Regions from separate parts of the Embleya sp. NBC_00896 genome, predicted to be linked through region 2. Evidence: predicted binding sites of a transcription regulator. Region 2 holds the regulator's gene; the other holds the start of a gene.
The links. Region 2 encodes HspR, which represses chaperone genes until heat shock. Its sites were predicted from a motif close to TTGAGNNNNNNNNNCTCAA; they were not measured.
Positions count from the first base shown of each region.

Region 1 (9,939 bases), 2.0 Mb from region 2:
CCGGCGACATCCTGGTCTTCCTCAGCGGTGAGCGGGAGATCCGCGACACCGCCGAGGCGCTGAACAAACGGCAGTTGCGCAACACCGAGGTGCTCCCGCTGTACGCGCGCCTGTCGGCCGCCGAACAACATCGAGTCTTCCAGCAGCACTCCGGCCGCCGGATCGTGCTGGCGACGAACGTCGCGGAGACCTCGCTGACGGTCCCCGGCATCAAATACGTGATCGACCCCGGCACCGCCCGGATCTCCCGGTACAGCCTGCGTACCAAGGTGCAGCGGCTGCCGATCGAGGCGGTCTCGCAGGCATCCGCCAATCAGCGCAAGGGCCGCAGCGGGCGTACCTCCGACGGCATCTGCATCCGGCTGTACTCCGAGAGCGACTTCGAGTCGCGGCCCGAGTTCACCGACCCCGAGATCCTGCGCACCAACCTGGCCTCGGTCATCCTGCAGATGACCGCGCTCGGCCTGGGCGACATCGCGGCGTTCCCGTTCCTGGAGCCGCCGGACCGGCGCAACATCAAGGACGGCGTACAGCTCCTACAGGAACTGGGCGCGATCGACCCGGACGAGGAGGACGTGCGCAAGCGGCTGACCCCGGTCGGGCGCAAGCTGTCCCAACTGCCCGTGGACCCGCGGCTGGCCCGGATGATCCTGGAGGCCGATCGCAACGGCGTCGTGCGCGAGGTGCTGATCATCGCCTCCGCGCTGTCGATCCAGGACCCGCGCGAGCGGCCCGCCGAGCACCAGCAGCACGCCGACCAGATGCACGCGCGGTTCGCGGACAAGGAGTCCGACTTCCTCGCGTACCTCAACCTCTGGAACCATCTCAGGGAACAGCAGGACGAGCTGTCCTCCAGCCGGTTCCGCAAGATGTGCAAGAGCGAGTTCCTGCACTACCTGCGCATACGTGAGTGGCAGGACCTGCACAGCCAGTTGCGCCAGGCCGCCAAGTCGCTCGGGATCGTGGCGACCGGCGAGCCGCAGGAACCGAACACGCAGCACATCCACACCGCGATCCTGTCCGGTCTGCTGTCGCACATCGGGCTGATGGATCCGGCCAAGCGCGAGTACGGCGGCGCGCGCGGCACCCGCTTCTCGGTCTTCCCCGGCTCGGCGCTGTTCAAGAAGCCGCCGCGCTGGGTGATGGCGGCCGAACTCGTCGAGACCTCCCGTCTGTGGGCCCGGATCGCGGGCCGGATCGAGCCCGAGTGGATCGAACCGCTGGCCGGGCACCTGATCAAGCGCACCTACAGCGAGCCGCACTGGGAACAGAAGATGGCCGCGGTGATGGCCTACGAGAAGGTCACGCTGTACGGCGTACCGATCGTGGCCGCGCGCAAGGTCGGCTACGGCTCGGTGGACGCCGAGCTCTCGCGGGAACTGTTCATCCGGCACGCGCTGGTCGAGGGCGACTGGCGCACCCACCACAAGTTCTTCACGGCCAACCGCCGGCTGCTCGAAGACGTCGAGGAGCTCGAACACCGGGCCCGCCGGCGCGACATCATGGTCGACGACGAGACCCTGTTCGACTTCTACGACGAGCGGATCCCCGCCGACGTGGTCTCGGGGCGGCACTTCGACGCGTGGTGGAAGAAGGCCAAGCGGGACGAACCCGACCTGCTGAACTTCGAGAAGTCCATGCTGATCAACGCCAAGGCCGGCGGGATCACCGAGGAGGACTACCCGAACACGTGGGTCGTCGAGGGCCTCGAACTCGCGCTGACCTACCAGTTCGAGCCCGGCTCGAACGCCGACGGCGTGACCGCGCACATCCCGGTCGCGGTGCTCAACCAGCTCACCGGCGAGGGCTTCGACTGGCAGATCCCGGGCCTGCGCGAGGAGTTGGTGACCTCGTACATCCGGTCGCTGCCCAAGAACATCCGCCGCGGGTTCGTGCCGGCACCGGACTACGCGCGGGCGATCCTGGCCCGGCTGACGCCGCGGCGCGGCTCCCTGGTGGACGTGCTGGAGCGCGAGTTGAGCCGGATGGCCGGGATGCCGGTCAAGCGCGAGACGTGGGACCTCGCGAAGGTGCCCGAGCACCTGAGGATGACCTTCCGGGTGCTCGACGACGCCAAGCGCACGCTCGCCGAGGGCAAGGACCTCGAAGCGCTCAAGCTCAAGCTGCGCGACCGGATGCGGGCCGCGGTGTCCGAGGCGGCGAGCACGCTGGACATCGAGCGCGCGGGCGTCACCGCGTGGACCATCGGCGAACTGCCGCGCGTGGTCGAGCAGCGGCGCGGGCCGCTGGTGGTCAAGGCGTTCCCGGCGCTGGTCGACGAGGGCACATCGGTGGCGGTGCGGCTGTTCGACAGCGAGCCGGAGCAGACGCGCGCGATGTGGCGCGGGACGCGGCGCCTGGTCCTGCTGAACGTGCAGTCGCCGGTCAAGCAGATCCAGGGCCGACTGCCGAACATGGCCAAGCTGACCCTCAGTCACAACCCGCACGGCGGCATCGACGCGCTCTTCGAGGACATCCTCGCGTGCGCGACGGACATGCTGATCCTGGACGCGGGCGGCCCGGTGTGGGACGAGGCGGGCTTCGTCCGGCTGCGCGACCGGGTCAAGGCGGGGCTGCCGCGGCTGACCGAGGACACGGTGGTCAAGGTCGAGCGGATCCTGGGCGCCTCGCACTCCGTCGCGGGCCGGCTCAAGACCACCCGCAGCCCGGCGTTGGCGCCGGCGCTGGCCGACCTGAAGGCGCAGTACACGGCGCTGGTCCACAAGGGCTTCGTGGCCGACGCGGGCTGGCGGCGACTACCGGACGTTCATCGCTACCTGCAGGCGATGGAACGTCGCCTGCAACGCCTGGAGGCGGACCCGGTCCGGGACCGCGAACGCATGCTGAAGGTCCATCAGATCCAGGTGTCCTACCAGGATTTGATGGACCGTCAGATGAAGGGCGCGCCGATCCCGGCGGAGGTCGCCGCGGTGCGTTGGCAGATCGAGGAGCTGCGCGTGAGCTACTTCGCGCAGTCCCTGGGCACTCCGCAGCCGGTGTCCGACAAGCGGATCCTGAAGACGATCGAGGAGCTGGGGCAGTAGCCCTCGGCGGCACTCAGACCAGGTCGTTCTTGAAGAGGTCGTGATCGGTCAGCAGCTTCTCCAGCCGCGCCTGGTCGACGCGACTGACCACGGCCTCGCTCTCCTGCCGGTCCCGCACGACCTTGGCGAGCGTGATGCTGGACGTCACGACGTACAGCACCCCGAGCCCCAGAAAGGCCCGGATCCACCGGTCCACGGGCAGGTAGACGATCCCGATCAGAACCGCGCTCAGGGACACACCGAAGGACAGCGCGGCCTGAACGAAGAACCCTTGAGTGTTGTTGGTGCGCAGCGGCGTTGTCATGCCGACAGTGTTGTCCCGGCGGGATGTCGGGCACATGAGTACGTGTACTCAAGTGGGCACGGCCGCGGCCGGGAACGCCGAGAGGGTCGCCCGCCGGGGCGACCCTCTCGGTGCTTGACGGGGCGTCAGGCGGCCACTGTGTGCTTGGCGTTGGCCGGTTCCAGGGCCAACTCCAGGACCTCGCGCACGTCGGCGACCGCGTGCACGGTGAGCCGGCCGAGCACCTCCTCGGGGACGTCGTCCAGGTCGGCCTCGTTGCGCTTGGGGATCAACACCGTGGTGACACCGGCCCGTTCGGCCGCGAGCAGCTTCTGCTTGACGCCGCCGATCGGCAGCACCCGGCCGGTGAGCGAGACCTCACCGGTCATCGCGACGTCCGAGCGGACGGGCCGCCCGGTGAGCAGCGACACCAGCGCGGTCGTCATGGTGACGCCGGCGCTCGGGCCGTCCTTGGGGACCGCGCCGGCCGGGACGTGGATGTGCACGCCGCGCTCCTTGAGGTCGCCCACCGGCACCTCCAGTTCCGCCCCGCGCGAGCGCAGGTAGGAGAGCGCGATCTGGGCCGACTCCTTCATCACGTCGCCGAGCTGGCCGGTCAGGGTCAGCCCCGTGCCGCCCGTCTCCGCGTCCGCGAGCGACGCCTCGATGTAGAGCACGTCGCCGCCGGCGCCGGTGACCGCGAGCCCGGTGGCCACGCCCGGCACCGCCGTACGCTGCTCGGCCTTGCTCAGCAGCGATTCCGGGGTGTGCCGGGGCCGGCCGAGGTAGTCGCGCAGGTCGGCCCCGTCCACCGTGATCGGCAGCGGGTGCGACTCGGCGTCGAGCGCCTGCCGGGCCGCGACCTTGCGCAGCACGCGGGCGAGCGAGCGCTCCAGGGTGCGCACGCCCGCCTCGCGGGTGTACTCCCCCGCGAGCAGCCGCAGCGCGTCCTCGGTGAAGGACACCTCGGTCTCGTCCAGGCCCGCCTTGTCGAGCTGACGCTTGATCAGGTGGTCCCGGGCGATGACGACCTTCTCGTCCTCGGTGTAGCCGTCGAGCCGGACCAGTTCCATCCGGTCGAGCAGCGGCTCGGGGATCGTCTCCAGGACGTTGGCCGTGGCCAGGAACACCACGTCGGACAGGTCGAGTTCGACCTCGAGGTAGTGGTCGCGGAAGGTGTGGTTCTGGGCCGGGTCCAGCACCTCCAGGAGCGCCGCGGTCGGGTCGCCGCGGTAGTCGGAGCCGACCTTGTCGATCTCGTCCAGCAGGACGACGGGGTTCATGCTGCCCGCCTCCTTGATCGCGCGGACGATCCGGCCGGGCAGCGCGCCGACGTAGGTCCGACGGTGGCCGCGGACCTCGGCCTCGTCGCGCACGCCGCCGAGGGCGACCCGCACGAACGAGCGGCCCATCGCGCGAGCGACCGACTCGCCGAGCGAGGTCTTGCCGACGCCGGGCGGGCCGACGAGCGCGAGCACGGCCCCGGAACGCCGACCGCCGACCACGCCGAGCCCGCGCTCCTCGCGGCGCTTGCGGACCGCCAGGTATTCGACGATGCGCTCCTTGACGTCCACGAGACCGGAGTGGTCCGCGTCCAGGATCGCGCGGGCCTCGGCGATGTCGTACGCGTCCTCGGTGCGCTCGTTCCAGGGCATCTCCAGGACGGTGTCCAGCCAGGTCCGGATCCAGCCGCCCTCGGGCGACGCGTCGGAGGCGTGCTCCAGCTTGTCGACCTCCTTGAGGGCCGCCTCCAGCACCTTCTCGGGCAGGTTCGCGGCCTCGACCCGGACCCGGTAGTCCTCCTCCTCGCTGTCGGGCGTGCCGTTGAGCTCGTTGAGCTCCTTGCGCACCGCGGCGAGCTGCTGCTTGAGCAGGAACTCGCGCTGCTGCTTGTCCATGCCCTCCTGGACGTCCTTGCGGATCGTCTCGGCAACGTCGAGCTCGGCGAGGTGGTCGCGGGTCCAGCCGACCACCTTGGTCAGCCGCTCCTCGACGTCGACGGTCTGCAGCACCTCGATCTTCTGCTGGAGCGTCAGGTAGGGGGCGTAACCCGAGTTGTCGGCCAGGTCGCCGGCGTCCTCCAGGGCCTGCACGTGGTCGACGACCTGCCACGCGCCGCGCTTGCCCAGCACGGTGGTGACGAGCGCCTTGTACTCGCGGGCCAACTCCAGGGTGTGCTCGTCCGCCTCGACGTCCGGCACCCGGGTCGCCTCGACCCACAGCGCCGCGCCGGGCCCGGTGGTACCGGTGCCGATCCGCACCCGGCCCTCGCCGCGCACGACCACGACGGACTCCCCGCCGGGCAGCCTGCCCACCTGCTCGATCACACCGAGCGTGCCCACCGCCGGGTATTGCCCGTCGTCACGTGGAACAAGCAGCACCCGTGCCTTGCTCTCACTACGGATGCCGGGCCCACCCGACCGCCCCGCGGCCGCTCGCGCGGCATCCACGGCGGCACGGGTCTCCGCGTCATCGAGTTCGAGCGGGACCACCATGCCGGGGAGGACGACGACGTCGTCCAGCGGAAGAACCGGCAGGGTCAGGGTCCCGATGGTCTCGCTCATGTCATACCCCTCAAGTAGCGGCAGTGGAAAAGTTGCGCTGACTTGACTCAAGAACCTGGAGCCCACCTTTGTTCCCCCACCCCTCCCACCCCGTGTTCGCCCTGGGCGAAGTTGTCCTTTGACGCGGGTCTCTTCGCTTTGCAGCTTCACTCTTCGTGTGATCTTTCGTTTTGCAGAGTGACCTTTCGTCGCGGGCTCGGGTTGAGCGAGTCGTGGCATGTGCGTTGGGGGGTGCTGTCGGGCGGTGTCGCAGGGCCGCCTGCGGAGGGGTTCGAGGTTGCGTACGCCGACCGGGACGGGTCTGAGTTCCGTCAGTCGTTGGTGGATGCCTGGGCGGTGCGGTTCGAGGACGTCGCGCCGGTACGCGCGTTCAAGTCGTACAAAGGTCAGCGGCATCTGCCGGGCCTGTGGTGGTCGTCCACGGTGGGTGGGCACATCGGGTACGAGTCCTGGCTGGAGCGCGATCATGTGATGCTGTTGGACTTCGCCCCGTCGGTGGTGGGGATCTCGTCGCAGCCGTTCTGGCTGTTCTGGCGGTCGGATGCGGGCAAAAGCGTCTCGCACGCGCCGGACTACTTCGCCCGCCGTCAGGACGGCACGGCGGTGGTGGTCGACTGCCGTCCGGCGGATCGGCGCAAGCCGCGGGACGTGGCGAAGTTCGAGGCGACGCGGGCGGCCTGTGCGCAGGTGGGGTGGGACTTCCGGCTGGTGGGGGCGCCGGACCCGATCGTGGTGCGCAATGTGCGCTGGCTGGCCGGATACCGTCACCCCCGGCACCGGCTGGAATCCGTGGCCGCCGAGCTGCTGGTGGCGTTCGTCGAGCCACAGCCGCTGATGGAGGGGACCTCGGCGGTGGGGACCCGATCAGGGTGCTGCCGGTGCTGTTCCACCTGCTGTGGTCACACGAGTTGACGGCGGAGGTGTCGGTGCCGCTGCATGCCTTCTCGCCGGTGTCGGCAGGGGTGCGGCTTCCCAGCGTGCCACCCATCTCTTCACCCGCAGCTAGGACACCAGAGCCAACGCAACGCGAAACGGCACCCGACACTCGTCCACGAGGCGGAGGCTGTAGGCGACGCCGGGTGTGAGGGCGTCGATGGTCGGGCCGCGGTCGACGAGTCGGGCCGTGTCGAGGGTGTGGAGCCGGCGCACGGTGGGGCCGTCGCCAAAGTTGCCGATGCCACCGTCGAGGAACACCCGCAACAACGCGTCGGCTTCGTCGATCCGGATCGGGGCGTCCTCGGCCCGGTAGGGGGTCCTGCCCAACTCCGCCTTCGCAGCGGCGGCCAAGTCTGCGGCGTGCTTCCCGTGCATACTCACGGCGATCCCCCCGACACTCGACTACGGAGTCGATCACGCTGACCGGACAGCGCGAGCCTCGAAGGACGAAGCGACAACGCTGATGCGGTGGGCGGGCGTGGGGTCGGTGTGGGATCTTCGGGTGGGGCCGCGTACGGGGCGTGGCCTGTTCTGCGGTTGCCGCGCGGTGCGTGGTGCCGCTGTCGGGTCGGGGGCTGGTGGCGGTGCGGGTGTTGGCGGGTCGGTACGAACTGGTGGAGTTCGTGGGCCGGGGCGGGATGGGCGAGGTGTGGGAGGGCCTCGACCGGGTCATCGAACGTCGGGTGGCGGTCAAGCTGGTCCCGCACGACAGGAACGAGACCTCCGGCGCGGAGCTGTTCCTGCGCGAGGCGCGGACAGCGGGAACACTGAACCACCCGGGGGTGGTCACCGTGCACGACTTCGGCCAGGACACCACGGACGGTTCCCTGTTCCTGGTGATGGAATTCGTGGACGGCCGGGACCTGGCCTCCGTGCTGCGCGAGGACGGTCCACCGCCGGTGGCCGGCGCGGTCGAGTGGGCGGCGCAGGCCGCCGCGGCGCTGGCCCGTGCCCACGACGCGGGGATCGTGCACCGGGATCTGAAGCCGGCGAACCTGATGCTGACGGCCGACGGCCGGGTCAAGGTCCTCGACTTCGGGATCGCCCGGTTCATGGAGGCGTCGAACAAGTCGAGCAGAATCATGGGCACATGGGCGTACATGGCGCCCGAGAGGTTCGACGAACATCCCGGCGACGCCCGTTCCGACCTGTACTCCCTCGGCTGCGTCCTGAACGAACTCCTCACCGGGGAACCACCGTTCGACGCCACCGGCCCGGTACCAATGATGAACGCACACCTGCGGCGCGAACCGGTCCCACCGGGCGACACCCGCGACGGCGTTCCCCGAGAGCTCGACGACCTCGTCCTGGAGCTTCTTGCGAAAGACCCCGAGCACCGGCCGGCCACCGCCGTCGAGGCCCACGACCGGCTCCGCGGCATGGGTCGGATCCCGTCCGGCGCGACCACCCTCACCGCCAAGCCGCCGCGACGCACACCCCGACCACCTGGTCGTCGTCCCCCACGCGCGCGAGCCGAGGAAACGGACGTCGATCCGCGGCCCGGCACGGGGACGACGCCCCCCGCATGGCAGCCCTCCGCGGACGGGACCTTCGACATCGCCTGGACCGGCAGGGAGCCGCTGTCCGCCTACACCGACGACGAGACCGGCCACCGCCAAGACCTGTCGCCGAGGACGTGGACGACCCTGGCCGTGATCGCGTTCCTGGCGACGGCCGCGTGCATGGGCCTCCCGCTGCTGTTGGACTCCGACGCGATCGCGGTTTGGTTGACTCTTGGATGCTTTGTCATGTCCGCCTGGATGGGCACCACCTTTCGCGCGGCCGACGCGATCTGGGCGGCGCGGATCACGCGTCCGTACACGGACAGGACGGGCTGGGCATTGCACGTCGGCCCCCACTACCTCGTGACCACCGGAATCACCGGCCGCCGCGAGTTCACCTGGGACCGGATCAGTCGCGTCACCATCGAACAGATCGCCGGGGCAGGCCCGCACAAGTACACCGGTATCGTCCTGAAAAACAAGCCGGGAATCACTCCACCGGCGACCAAGGTGCCGCCGGGGTGGCCCTATCCACACTCGTCCAGCATCCGTTGGGGCTTGGGTCGACACTTTCCCATCTGCGTCCTCGGGCCGATGACCCAGCAACAACGAACCCAACTGACCGACGCGCTCGCCCGGTACGGCGGCGACCGTTGGGACGGCAACTGATCGATTGTGAGAAGCCCGCGCGAGACCGGGCGGCGAACTGAAGAGCACGTGCCTGCGGCAAGGAAAACGAAGAGTCGGTCTGCACGACTTCGACGCGTCGCGTGCAGACCGACTCTTCGTCTTGCTGTTCACCGGCACCCGGCGGCGCAACCTTCAGCCGCACAGGACAGAAGTGTCCGGTACCGGCTGACCTTGCAAATGTCAGGTTGACTCTGCATGTCGTCTGCCACGGATGTGTCAGCGTGCTTTGCCATTCGGTGACAGCCGTTCTGCCATGAGATTTGTCAGTAGGGGTGCCATGGCTGTCGGCTGCGATCGGTGGGCGGGAGTTCGTCGGGGTCGAACAGGTCGAGGCTGTAGGACGTCGGTGAGCCCGACATGGGTCGTCCAGGTCGTGTGTCGCGCCCTCGGGTCGCTGCGGTCGGTCCCTGCTCGAACAGCCGTGGCCTCGACGAGAGAGTCGAGCGCGAGGTGCCGCCGCACCGTTGGGTCGGCGCCGTGTTTGTTGATGCCGGCGTCGAGGAGCACCCGCAGCGGGTGGTAAGTCCCTCTCATGTGGGACGCTCTCGCTGCGCTGGGCAAGACGACGGCATGACGTCGCCTCCCGCCCCTTCGCCCACACCCCCGACCTGGCCGTACTGCGCGGAGGGAGCCAGCCCGGTCTACCCCGTCGGGTGCCAAGGAATCCACATTCCCGGACACACACGCTGCCTGGCCCACCTCGCGCCCGCGGACCGGGCTGCGTACTTCGCTGGCCTCTCCCTCGGCGCCACCGTCGACCACCGCGGAACCACGTTCGACGCCCCTCTCCTGACCGAACTCCTCGACGCACTCCGCGACCCCGCTACCGCCCAGCCCCACTTCGGCTACGCCAAGTTCGACGGCGCGACGTTCTCAGGCGACGCCGGGTTCGGCTTGGCGACGTTCTCCCGCGACGCCAG
Region 1 covers NZ_CP108776.1:1,569,387-1,579,325, forward strand. The annotation lists gene hrpA (ATP-dependent RNA helicase HrpA) at 1-3,044, shown strand, start outside; gene OG928_RS07125 (YiaA/YiaB family inner membrane protein) at 3,058-3,348, opposite strand; gene lon (endopeptidase La) at 3,474-5,891, opposite strand; gene OG928_RS07135 (TnsA-like heteromeric transposase endonuclease subunit) at 6,213-6,803, shown strand; gene OG928_RS07140 (hypothetical protein) at 6,894-7,208, opposite strand; gene OG928_RS07145 (serine/threonine-protein kinase) at 7,349-8,998, shown strand; gene OG928_RS07150 (pentapeptide repeat-containing protein) at 9,590-9,939, shown strand, end outside.
Region 1: lon (endopeptidase La) is a predicted target of HspR. The motif match lies at 5,924-5,942, and genes of this name have one in related genera.

Region 2 (9,939 bases):
TGGTTGTCGACGGCTCCGGGGTAGTCGTACTTGACCGAGACGGTCGTGTCCGGCTTCTTGGACTTGACCTTCGCGCCCTTGACGACCTTCCCGATCTGGGTGTCCGTCAGCATCTCGCATGCCTTCGGCCAGGTCTTGCCATCGTTGGTCGCGTTGAATTTTGGCCCGGCGTCGGCCGGCGGCGCTGCGGGGAAAACCATCGGCCTGTCCACGGGGGCCGCGCTCGCGCCGCCCTTGGAGTCGCCGCCCTTGGCGTCGCCGCCCTTGGTCCCGGTGCCGCCTCCGCTCGCACCGGGCTTCCCGCTCTCGCTCGCGCCCGCGTTCGCGGTGTTCGAGTCGTCGTCCTTGTTCAGCAGCAGGAAGCCGCCGAGGCCGGCCGCGACCAGGACCACCACGACGGCGATCCACAGCACGAGCCGGTTGCCGCGCCGCGGCGGCACCGGCTGACCGTAGGGGGGACCGGGGTGACCGTAGGGTCCCTGTCCCGGTGGCGGAAAGCCCGGCGCCTGCGGCGGGAAGCCGGGCTGCGGCGGCGGGAATCCGGGCTGCTGGGGATACGGGCCGGGTTGGCCGTGGCCCCCGCCGTACGGTCCCGGCTGCTGCTGGGGTCCGGGCGGCCCCTGCCAACCACCGCTCACAGCTTCTGCCCGACGACAGCGGCCAGGGACGGGCCGTACTGACGGGTGATGGTGTTGCCCTTGAGCGGGGTGCCCTGCGAGTCCTCGATCTGCCCGGACACGGTGACCCACACCCGGAAGCCGTTCTTGTAGAACTCGATCCTGGTGTTGTCGCGGAACGCGCCGTCCACCCCGATCTTGTCGGCCGGGATGTCGTCGTACTGCGTCGGGAACGACTTCGCGCTCGTCTCCTGCTGAGTCTTCTCCTTGTCGAAGGAGGTCTTCTGCTCGGCCGGCGTCTTGTACCCGTAGGTGGTGATGTTGATCTTGGCCGGGTAGTCGTAGGACTGCAGGTTCGGCAGGTCGATCATGATGTCGCACTCGTTGTCGTTGACGCTGGTGCCGAACATGTTCGAGTACCGGCCCATGAAGCTCTTGCGCTCGCGCACCGAGGACTCGGGCACGACCGACTTGATCTCCTCGTCCGTCAGCAGGTCGCAGGCCTTGGGCCAGGTCTTCGGGTCGACGGTGATGCCGGTGACCTTCGGGCCGGTGATCGGCGGCAGCGTGGCCGGGATCTTCAGCTCGTTGGTGATGTCGACCTTCTTGGGGCCCGTGGCGGCCGTGTTGGTCGGGTTCGCGACCTTGCCCGTCGCGACCGGCGCGGGCACCTGGCTCTTGTCGGCGGCCGGGTCCTTCTTCTCGGTCGGGTCCTTGAAGCCGAGCACCGCGACCAGGATCGACGCGACGATCCCGGCCGAGACGACGGCGACCCAGGTGCCGATCACCTTCTTGCGATTGCGCCCCGGCTCCGGCGGCCCGCCGTACGGGCCCGACGCCTGATCCGGGTTCTGCGCGTACTGCTGGTAGTGCCCGTACTGGCTGTACTGCGGGTACGGCGAATGACCGGGCTCCTGGTAGCCGCCCGGCTGCTGATAGCCGCCCTGCTGCTGATAGCCACCGGGCGGCGGGCCCTGCGGCGGGGCGGGCTGACCCGGTTGCCCCGGCTGTCCCGGCGGGCCGGGCGGCATCGGCGGTACAGGCGGGTAGCCCTGACCATCGGTCATCGGGAGATCCCCCTCGGATCTTGGATTTCGCCTGGCGTTCGCTTGGCAGGCATCAGGCGCAGACATGCTGCCACGGGTGTGCCGGGGGCGCAGGGGTCCAGGGTGACGTTTGTGGCGACATTCACCTAAATAAGTCTCCGCTTGCGCACAACGTTTCGATGACGCCATGCGTCCGCGACCGAGGATCAACCTGCGCGTACCCGCCCCTCACAGGGGAAGAGGCACTAAAGTTGAGTCAGGAATACTCAAGCGATTTGACCGGTTGGATCGGACGGCTCATCCTTGAGCCACAAGCACTCAACTCTCCCCGTGGAGGAACCGAATCATGGCACGTGCGGTCGGTATCGACCTCGGTACGACGAACTCCGTCGTCAGCGTTCTGGAAGGCGGCGAGTCGACCGTCATCACCAACGCGGAGGGGTCGCGGACCACACCGTCCGTGGTTGCCTTCGCGAAGAACGGTGAAGTCCTGGTCGGCGAGGTGGCGAAGCGTCAGGCCGTCACCAACGTCGACCGGACCATCCGGTCCGTCAAGCGCCACGTCGGGACCACCTGGTCCGTGGCCATCGACGACAAGAAGTACACCGCGCAGGAGATCAGCTCCCGCATCCTGATGAAGCTCAAGCGCGACGCCGAGGCCTACCTCGGCGAGAAGGTCACCGACGCGGTCATCACCGTACCGGCGTACTTCAACGACGCGGAGCGGCAGGCCACGAAGGAGGCCGGCGAGATCGCCGGTCTGAAGGTGCTGCGCATCGTCAACGAGCCCACCGCGGCCGCGCTGGCGTACGGCCTGGACAAGGCCGACGAGCAGACCATCCTCGTCTTCGACCTCGGTGGCGGCACGTTCGACGTGTCGCTCCTGGAGATCGGCGACGGCGTCGTCGAGGTCAAGGCCACCAACGGTGACAACCACCTCGGCGGCGACGACTGGGACCAGCGGGTCATGGACCACCTGGTCAAGCAGTTCCAGAACGCCCACGGCGTGGACCTGTCCAAGGACAAGATGGCCCTCCAGCGCCTGCGCGAGGCGGCCGAGAAGGCGAAGATCGAGCTGTCCTCCTCGATGGAGACCTCGATCAACCTGCCCTACATCACGGCCTCCGCCGAGGGTCCGCTGCACCTGGACGAGAAGCTCACCCGGGCGCAGTTCCAGCAGCTCACGCAGGACCTGCTCGACCGCACCAAGGTGCCGTTCCAGAAGGTCATCGAGGACGCGGGCATCCCGCTGTCGGCGATCGACCACATCGTGCTCGTCGGCGGTTCGACCCGGATGCCGGCCGTCGCCGACGTCGTGCGCGAGCTGACCGGCGGCAAGGAGCCGAACAAGGGCGTCAACCCGGACGAGGTCGTGGCCGTCGGTGCCGCGCTTCAGGCGGGTGTGCTCAAGGGTGAGGTCAAGGACGTCCTGCTGCTGGACGTGACGCCGCTGTCGCTTGGTATCGAGACCAAGGGCGGCATCATGACCAAGCTGATCGAGCGCAACACCACGATCCCCACCAAGCGTTCCGAGATCTTCACGACGGCCGAGGACAATCAGCCGTCGGTGCAGATCCAGGTGTTCCAGGGTGAGCGCGAGATCGCCGCGTACAACAAGAAGCTCGGCATGTTCGAGCTGACCGGCCTGCCGCCCGCCCCCCGCGGACTGCCCCAGGTCGAGGTCACCTTCGACATCGACGCGAACGGCATCGTGCACGTGTCGGCGAAGGACCTGGGCACGGGCAAGGAGCAGTCGATGACGATCACCGGCGGCTCGGGCCTGCCGAAGGACGACATCGACCGGATGATGCGCGAGGCGGAGGCGCACGCGGAGGAGGACCACCAGCGTCGCGAGGCCGCGGAGACCCGCAACCAGGCCGAGCAGCTGGTGTACACCACCGAGAAGTTCATCAAGGACAACAGCGACAAGGTCCCGGCCGACATCAAGGCCGAGGTCGAGACCTCGGTCACCGAGCTCAAGGACGCCCTCAAGGGCGAGGACCTGGCCGCCATCCGCGACGCCGCGGAGAAGGTCAGCACCACGAGCCAGAAGCTCGGCACCGCGATGTACGCCAACGCCCAGCCGGGCGCCGAGGCCGGCCCCGACGGGTCCGGTGACGCCTCGGGCGGCACCGCCGACGACGACGTCGTGGACGCCGAGATCGTCGACGAGGACCGCAAGGGGGGTGCTGCGTGACCGAAGGGACCGGCTCGAACCAGGGCGCAGTCCCGGGCGACGCCCACGAGGCCGAGCCGAAGCCGGAAACCGGGACCGCCGCTTCGGCGGCGGCCCCGGCCCCCGGGGCGGCCGAACTGGCCGAGCTGCGCAACCAGCTCGGCGAGCGCACGGCCGACCTGCAGCGGCTTCAGGCCGAGTACGCGAACTACCGCAAGCGCGTCGAGCGGGACCGCAACGTGGCGGGCGAACTGGCCGCCATCAAGGTCCTGAGCGAGCTGCTTCCGGTACTCGACGACATCGGTCGGGCCCGCGATCACGGCGAACTGGCGGGCGGCTTCAAGTCGGTCGCCGAGTCGCTGGAGTCGATCGTCGCCAAGATGGGGCTGCAGAGCTTCGGATCCAAGGGCGACGTGTTCGACCCGACGGTGCACGAGGCGCTGCTGCACTCGTACGCGACCGACGTCACCGAGCCCACGTGCGTGGAGATCCTGCAGCCCGGCTACCAGGTCGGCGAGCGGATCATCCGTCCGGCGCGGGTGGCGGTCGCGGAGCCCACCGCGGAGGCCGACGACGACGGCGGTCCGGAGGAGTCGGGCGAAACGGCCGACAGCTGAACCGTCGCCGAGAACCAGACAACGAGAAGCGGAGAGGAGGGACGCCGATGCGCGGGTGGTATGAATCCGGAAACGGGCGCTCGGAGTTCGAGGGCACCCCGGACCGATCGGCGAGGGGCGCATGAGTACGAAGGACTACCTGGAGAAGGACTACTACAAGGTGCTCGGCGTCCCCAAGGACGCGGGCACGGCCGAGATCAAGAAGGCCTACCGCAAGCTCGCCGTCGAGTTTCACCCGGACAAGAACAAGGGTGACGCGAAGGCGGAGGAGCGGTTCAAGGAGATCTCCGAGGCCTACGACGTGCTCGCCGACGACAAGCGGCGCAAGGAGTACGACGAGGCGCGGGCCCTGTTCGGCAGCGGGGGCGGCTTCCGCGGCCCCGGCGGCGGGCAGACCGGCGCCGGTGGCTTTCCGTTCGACCTCGGCGACATCTTCGGTGGCCAGCAGGGCGGCGCGGGCAACACGGGCGGCCTGGGCGACATCTTCGGCGGCCTGTTCGGCGGCGGCCGGCAGACCGGGCGGCAGCAGCCGCGACGCGGCACCGACGTGGAGTCCGAGGTCACCCTCGACTTCGCGGACGCCGTGGACGGCGCGACCGTCCCGATCCGGCTGACCAGCTCCGAGCCGTGTCGGCACTGCAACGGCACGGGCGCGGCCGCGGGCACCACCCCGCGGATGTGCCCGACCTGCGCGGGCTCGGGCAACGTCAGCCGGCCCCAGGGCGGCTTCGGCTTCTCCGATCCGTGCCGGGACTGCAAGGGTCGCGGCCTGCTCGTGGACGACCCGTGCATCGTGTGCAACGGCAGTGGTCGGGCCAAGAGTTCGCGCACGATGCAGGTGCGGATCCCGGCGGGGGTCCAGGACGGGCAGCGGATCCGACTCAAGGGCAAGGGCGCTCCCGGCGAGCGCGGCGGCCCGTCGGGCGACCTGTACGTCGTGGTCCACGTCAAGGCGCACTCCGTCTTCGGACGCAAGAGCGACAACCTCACGGTCACCGTTCCGGTCACCTTCCCGGAGGCCGCGCTCGGGGCCGAGATCACCGTGCCCACCCTGGGCGGCGTACCGGTCACGCTCAAGCTCCCCGCGGGCACGGGCAACGGCCGCACGCTGCGGGTTCGCGGGCGCGGAGCGGCACGCAAGGACGGCACTCGGGGCGACCTCCTGGTCACCATCGAGGTGACGGTGCCTCAACAGCTGAACGACAAGGCGCGCGAGGCGCTGGAGGCGTTCCGCGAGGCGACCGTCGCGCACGATCCCCGAGCCGATCTGTTGGACGCGGCGAAGGGAGCATGACATGCGACCGGGCGGTTTGGGCGGCATCGGCGGGCCGGGGCGCGGCTTCGAGATCGACGAGACCTCCCCGGTCTACGTGATCTCGGTGGCCGCGCAGCTCTCCGGCCTGCATCCGCAGACGCTGCGACAGTACGACCGGCTCGGGCTGGTCTCACCGGACCGCACGGCCGGTCGCGGGCGGCGCTATTCGGCCCGCGACATCGTCCAGTTGCGCGAGGTGCAGCGGCTCTCCCAGGAGGCGGGCATCAACCTCGCCGGGATCAAGCGGATCCTGGAACTGGAGAACCAGGTGCTCGCGTTGCGCATGCGGGTCGCCGAGATGGAGCACGCGCTGCACGAGGCGACCGACGCGAGCGCTCAGCGCGAGGCGGCCGTGCACGCGTCCTACCGACGCGACCTGGTGCCGGTCCGGCCGCAGGCGGGCACCGCGCTCGTGGTGTGGAAGCCACGGCGCGGACGGGCCGACTGACGACCGACCGACTACCGGCGGGCCGTCGACGGGCATGGAGGGGCGTGGCTTCGGCCGCGCCCCTCTTTCGCGTGTGGCGACCTCCCCGCGCGCTCTCCCCACGCACTCTCCCCGTGCGCCCTCGACGCACTCCCCCGCACGCTCCCGGCAAGAGTTCCTTGATGCGGCTCAATACGCGTCAGTAGGGTCACCGCATGAAGCCGAATCGTCGGGATCTTTTGAAGTACTCGGCCGCCGGTGCGGCACTGGTCGGAGTGGCCGCGTGCACCGACGATGCCAAGGCCAAGCCGGACAAGAAGCAGACCGACGCCCCGAAGTCCGGTGATCCGGCCAGGAAGAGCGACGCCGCCGCCCCGGCCGGCACCACGCTGGAGCGCACGCTCGTGCTCGGCCCTCCCGGCGCGGGCGGCTACCGCAAGATCGTGGCCGGCCCCGGCGAGCCGCACATGGTGCGCGCCGAGCTCTCCCCCGGTGCCCCGGCGGCCGACAAGGGCACCCGCAAGTCGCTGGTCGCCTTCACCCAGCTGACGGACATCCACATACAGGACTCGCAGTCGACGGCGCGCGTGGACTTCCTGGACCGGCACAGCGACGCCGACCAGCCGCTCGCCAAGCTGCTGCCCTTCCAGTCGTCGCACCGCCCGCAGGAGGCGCTGACCGCGCAGATCGCCGAGGCGATGGTGCAGTCGCTGAACCGGATAGGCAAGGGTCCGGCCCTGGGCCAACCGCTCGCCTTCACCATCTGCACCGGCGACAACACCGACAACATCCAGTTCAACGAGTTGCGCTGGTACATAGACGTGCTCGACGGCGGCAAGAAGGTCACCCCCGACTCGGGGGACAAGAACAAGTACGAGGGCCCGATGGACGCGGTCGCGTACAACGAGCGCTACTGGCATCCCGAGGGCACGCCCGCCGGGCAGAAGGACGACCTCCCGCGCGGGAAGTTCGGCTACCCGACCGTGCCGGGCCTGCTCGACGCGTGCCGCCGCCCGTTCGACGCGACCGGCCTGAAGACCCCGTGGTACACCGCGTACGGCAACCACGACGGGCTCGTCCAGGGCAACCTGCCGGTGAGCGAGTTGCTGAGCAGGATCGCGGTCGGCGACGAGAAGGTGCTCGACCTCGCGCTCCCGACCGGCCAGACCATCGCCACGCTCGGCCTGGGCCTCCAGGAGGGCAAGCCCGACGCGCTCGCGCTGCTCCTCGCGGGCCCCAAGCGCAAGGTGACCGCCGACCCCGACCGGCGCCTGGTCGATCGCGCGGAGACGATCAAGGAGCACTTCAACACCACCGGCCTGCCCAAGGGCCACGGCTTCACCCAGCAGAACATCGACCAGACCACCGCGTACTACACGTTCGACCAGGGCTCGGTGCGCTGTCTGGTGCTGGACACGGTGAACCAGTACGGCAAGGACTCCGGCTGCCTGGACCCGACCCAGTTCGCGTGGCTCCAGGATCAGCTCGTCAAGGGCAGCTCCAGCTACCTCGACGAGGCCGGCAAGGTGGTCCAGGGCACCGGCCAGGACAAGCTGTTCGTGCTGTTCAGCCACCACACCATCGGCACGCTGACCAACAAGACCGTGCCCAAGGGGCAGCCCGCGCGCATCCTCGGGCCGCAGGTGCTCGCGCTGCTGCTGCGCTTCCCGAACGTGATCCTGTGGGTCAACGGCCACACCCACGACAACAACGTGAAGCCCTACCCGCGCCCGGCCGGCAGCGCCGTGCCCGGCGGCTTCTGGGAGATCAACACCGCGTCGCACATCGACTGGCCGTCGCAGGCGCGGATCGTGGAGATCGCCGACAACAGGAACGGGACGGTCTCGATCTTCGGCACGATCGTCGACTCGGCCGGGCCCGAGTCGCACGGCGGCAAGGTCGACAACCCGCTCGCCCTGGCCGCGCTGGCCCGCGAGCTCGCGGGCAACGACTGGCAGGAGCGCGAACGCCCGGACCCGAAGGTCGACGGGCGCCGGGGCCGGGTGGAGGACCGCAACGTCGAGCTGTTGGTCCCGGCGCCGGGTTGGCTCAAGTAACTCGACGGGCGGGGGCGGGGGCGCAAGACGGCACGGCTCGGACCACTCGGCCCGCTCGGGCGGCTCGGGCGGCTCGGGCGGGCGATCGCGCCGCTACCAGGCCACCGTCACGATCCGAGCGCAGCGCGACTTCGAGCGCTTGACCAGTTCGCCGTTGGGCCGGTCACTGCCCGCGACCCAGGCCATCGCCTCGCCGGGGCTGCGACCGCCCCGACGCTGGCGCCTGGTCAGCCGCTCGTCGCGGACCCGGTCGGAGGCGTGCACGTACCAGACCTCGGCCATCAGGCCGAAGGCGTCGGTCCAGCCGGGGGCGTCGAGCGCCAGGTAGTTGCCCTCGGTCACCACGATCCGGGTGCCGGGCCGCACCACGTGCCGGGCCGCGACCGGCTCGTGCAGCGTGCGGTCGTAGTCGGGCACGAACACGTCCCGGTCGACCTCGTCGACCACGCGCGCCAGCGTGTTCGCGTAGCCCCACACGTCGAAGGTGTCCACCGCGCCCTTGCGGTGCAGTCGGCCGATCCGCTTGAGCTGCGCGTTGGACAGGTGAAAGCCGTCGAGCGGTACGTAGGCGGCGACACCGGGCCCGACCCGCTGCTCGATCGCGCGCACCAGGCGGCTCGCGAGCGTGGACTTCCCGGCCCCGGGCGGACCGGCGAGGCCGAGCACGACACGCGGAGCCCCGGGCGTGTCCGGAATGAGCAGTACGGCCGCATCCGCGAGCGCGTCGAGTGTTTCGAGGGCACCGGACACATCTGGCATGTCCGCAGTCTAGGCAACCGGGGCCACGCACGGTTGAGTGGAATAGACTCAACTTAGTTGTGGTTGTCACAGTCAAAGAGCCGTTCGGGTGCGATACAGACGCGACACCGACGGAATGATGGCCGTGCCAACGCGTGCCCGAAGCGAAGGAGTCGCACACCTCCCATGGATGCACAGAAGCTCACCACCAAGGCCCAAGAGGCCCTTTCGGTCGCCATCCGCAAGGCCTCCGCCGCGGGACACCCCCAGGTGGAGCCCGCGCATCTGTTGCTCGCCCTGCTCGAACAGCCGGAGGGGATCGCGGTCCCGCTGCTCGGCGCGGCCGGCGTCGACGTACCGCTGCTCAAGGTCGCCACCGCCCAGATTTCGGATCGCCTCCCGAGCGCGTCCGGCTCAACGGTGGCCGCTCCGCAACTCGCCCGCGAGACGATGCTCGCGCTCGACGAGGCGGAGAAACAGGCCGACAAGCTCGGCGACACGTTCGTGTCCACCGAGCACGTCCTCGTCGGCCTCGCGTCCGGCCGGACCGGCCCGATCGCCGACGCGCTGCGCGACGCGGGGGCGACCGCGCAGGCACTGCTGGACTCCTTCAAGGCGGTGCGCGGCAGCGCGCGGGTCACCTCGCAGGACCCGGAGAGCACCTACCAGGCCCTGGAGAAGTACGGCCGCGACCTGACCGAGGAGGCCCGCGACGGCAAACTCGACCCGGTCATCGGCCGCGACTCGGAGATCCGCCGGGTGGTCCAGGTGCTGTCCCGCCGGACCAAGAACAACCCCGTCCTGATCGGCGAGCCCGGCGTCGGCAAGACCGCCGTGGTCGAGGGCCTCGCGCGCCGCATCGTCGCGGGCGACGTACCCGAGTCGCTGCGCGACAAGCGGCTGATCGCGCTGGACCTGGGCGCGATGGTCGCGGGCGCGAAGTACC
Region 2 covers NZ_CP108776.1:3,590,190-3,600,128, forward strand. The annotation lists gene OG928_RS16245 (hypothetical protein) at 1-440, opposite strand, end outside; gene OG928_RS16250 (hypothetical protein) at 635-1,684, opposite strand; gene dnaK (molecular chaperone DnaK) at 2,010-3,860, shown strand; gene grpE (nucleotide exchange factor GrpE) at 3,857-4,456, shown strand; gene dnaJ (molecular chaperone DnaJ) at 4,578-5,750, shown strand; gene OG928_RS16270 (heat shock protein transcriptional repressor HspR) at 5,752-6,219, shown strand; gene OG928_RS16275 (TIGR03767 family metallophosphoesterase) at 6,414-8,255, shown strand; gene OG928_RS16280 (nucleoside/nucleotide kinase family protein) at 8,349-9,014, opposite strand; gene clpB (ATP-dependent chaperone ClpB) at 9,180-9,939, shown strand, end outside.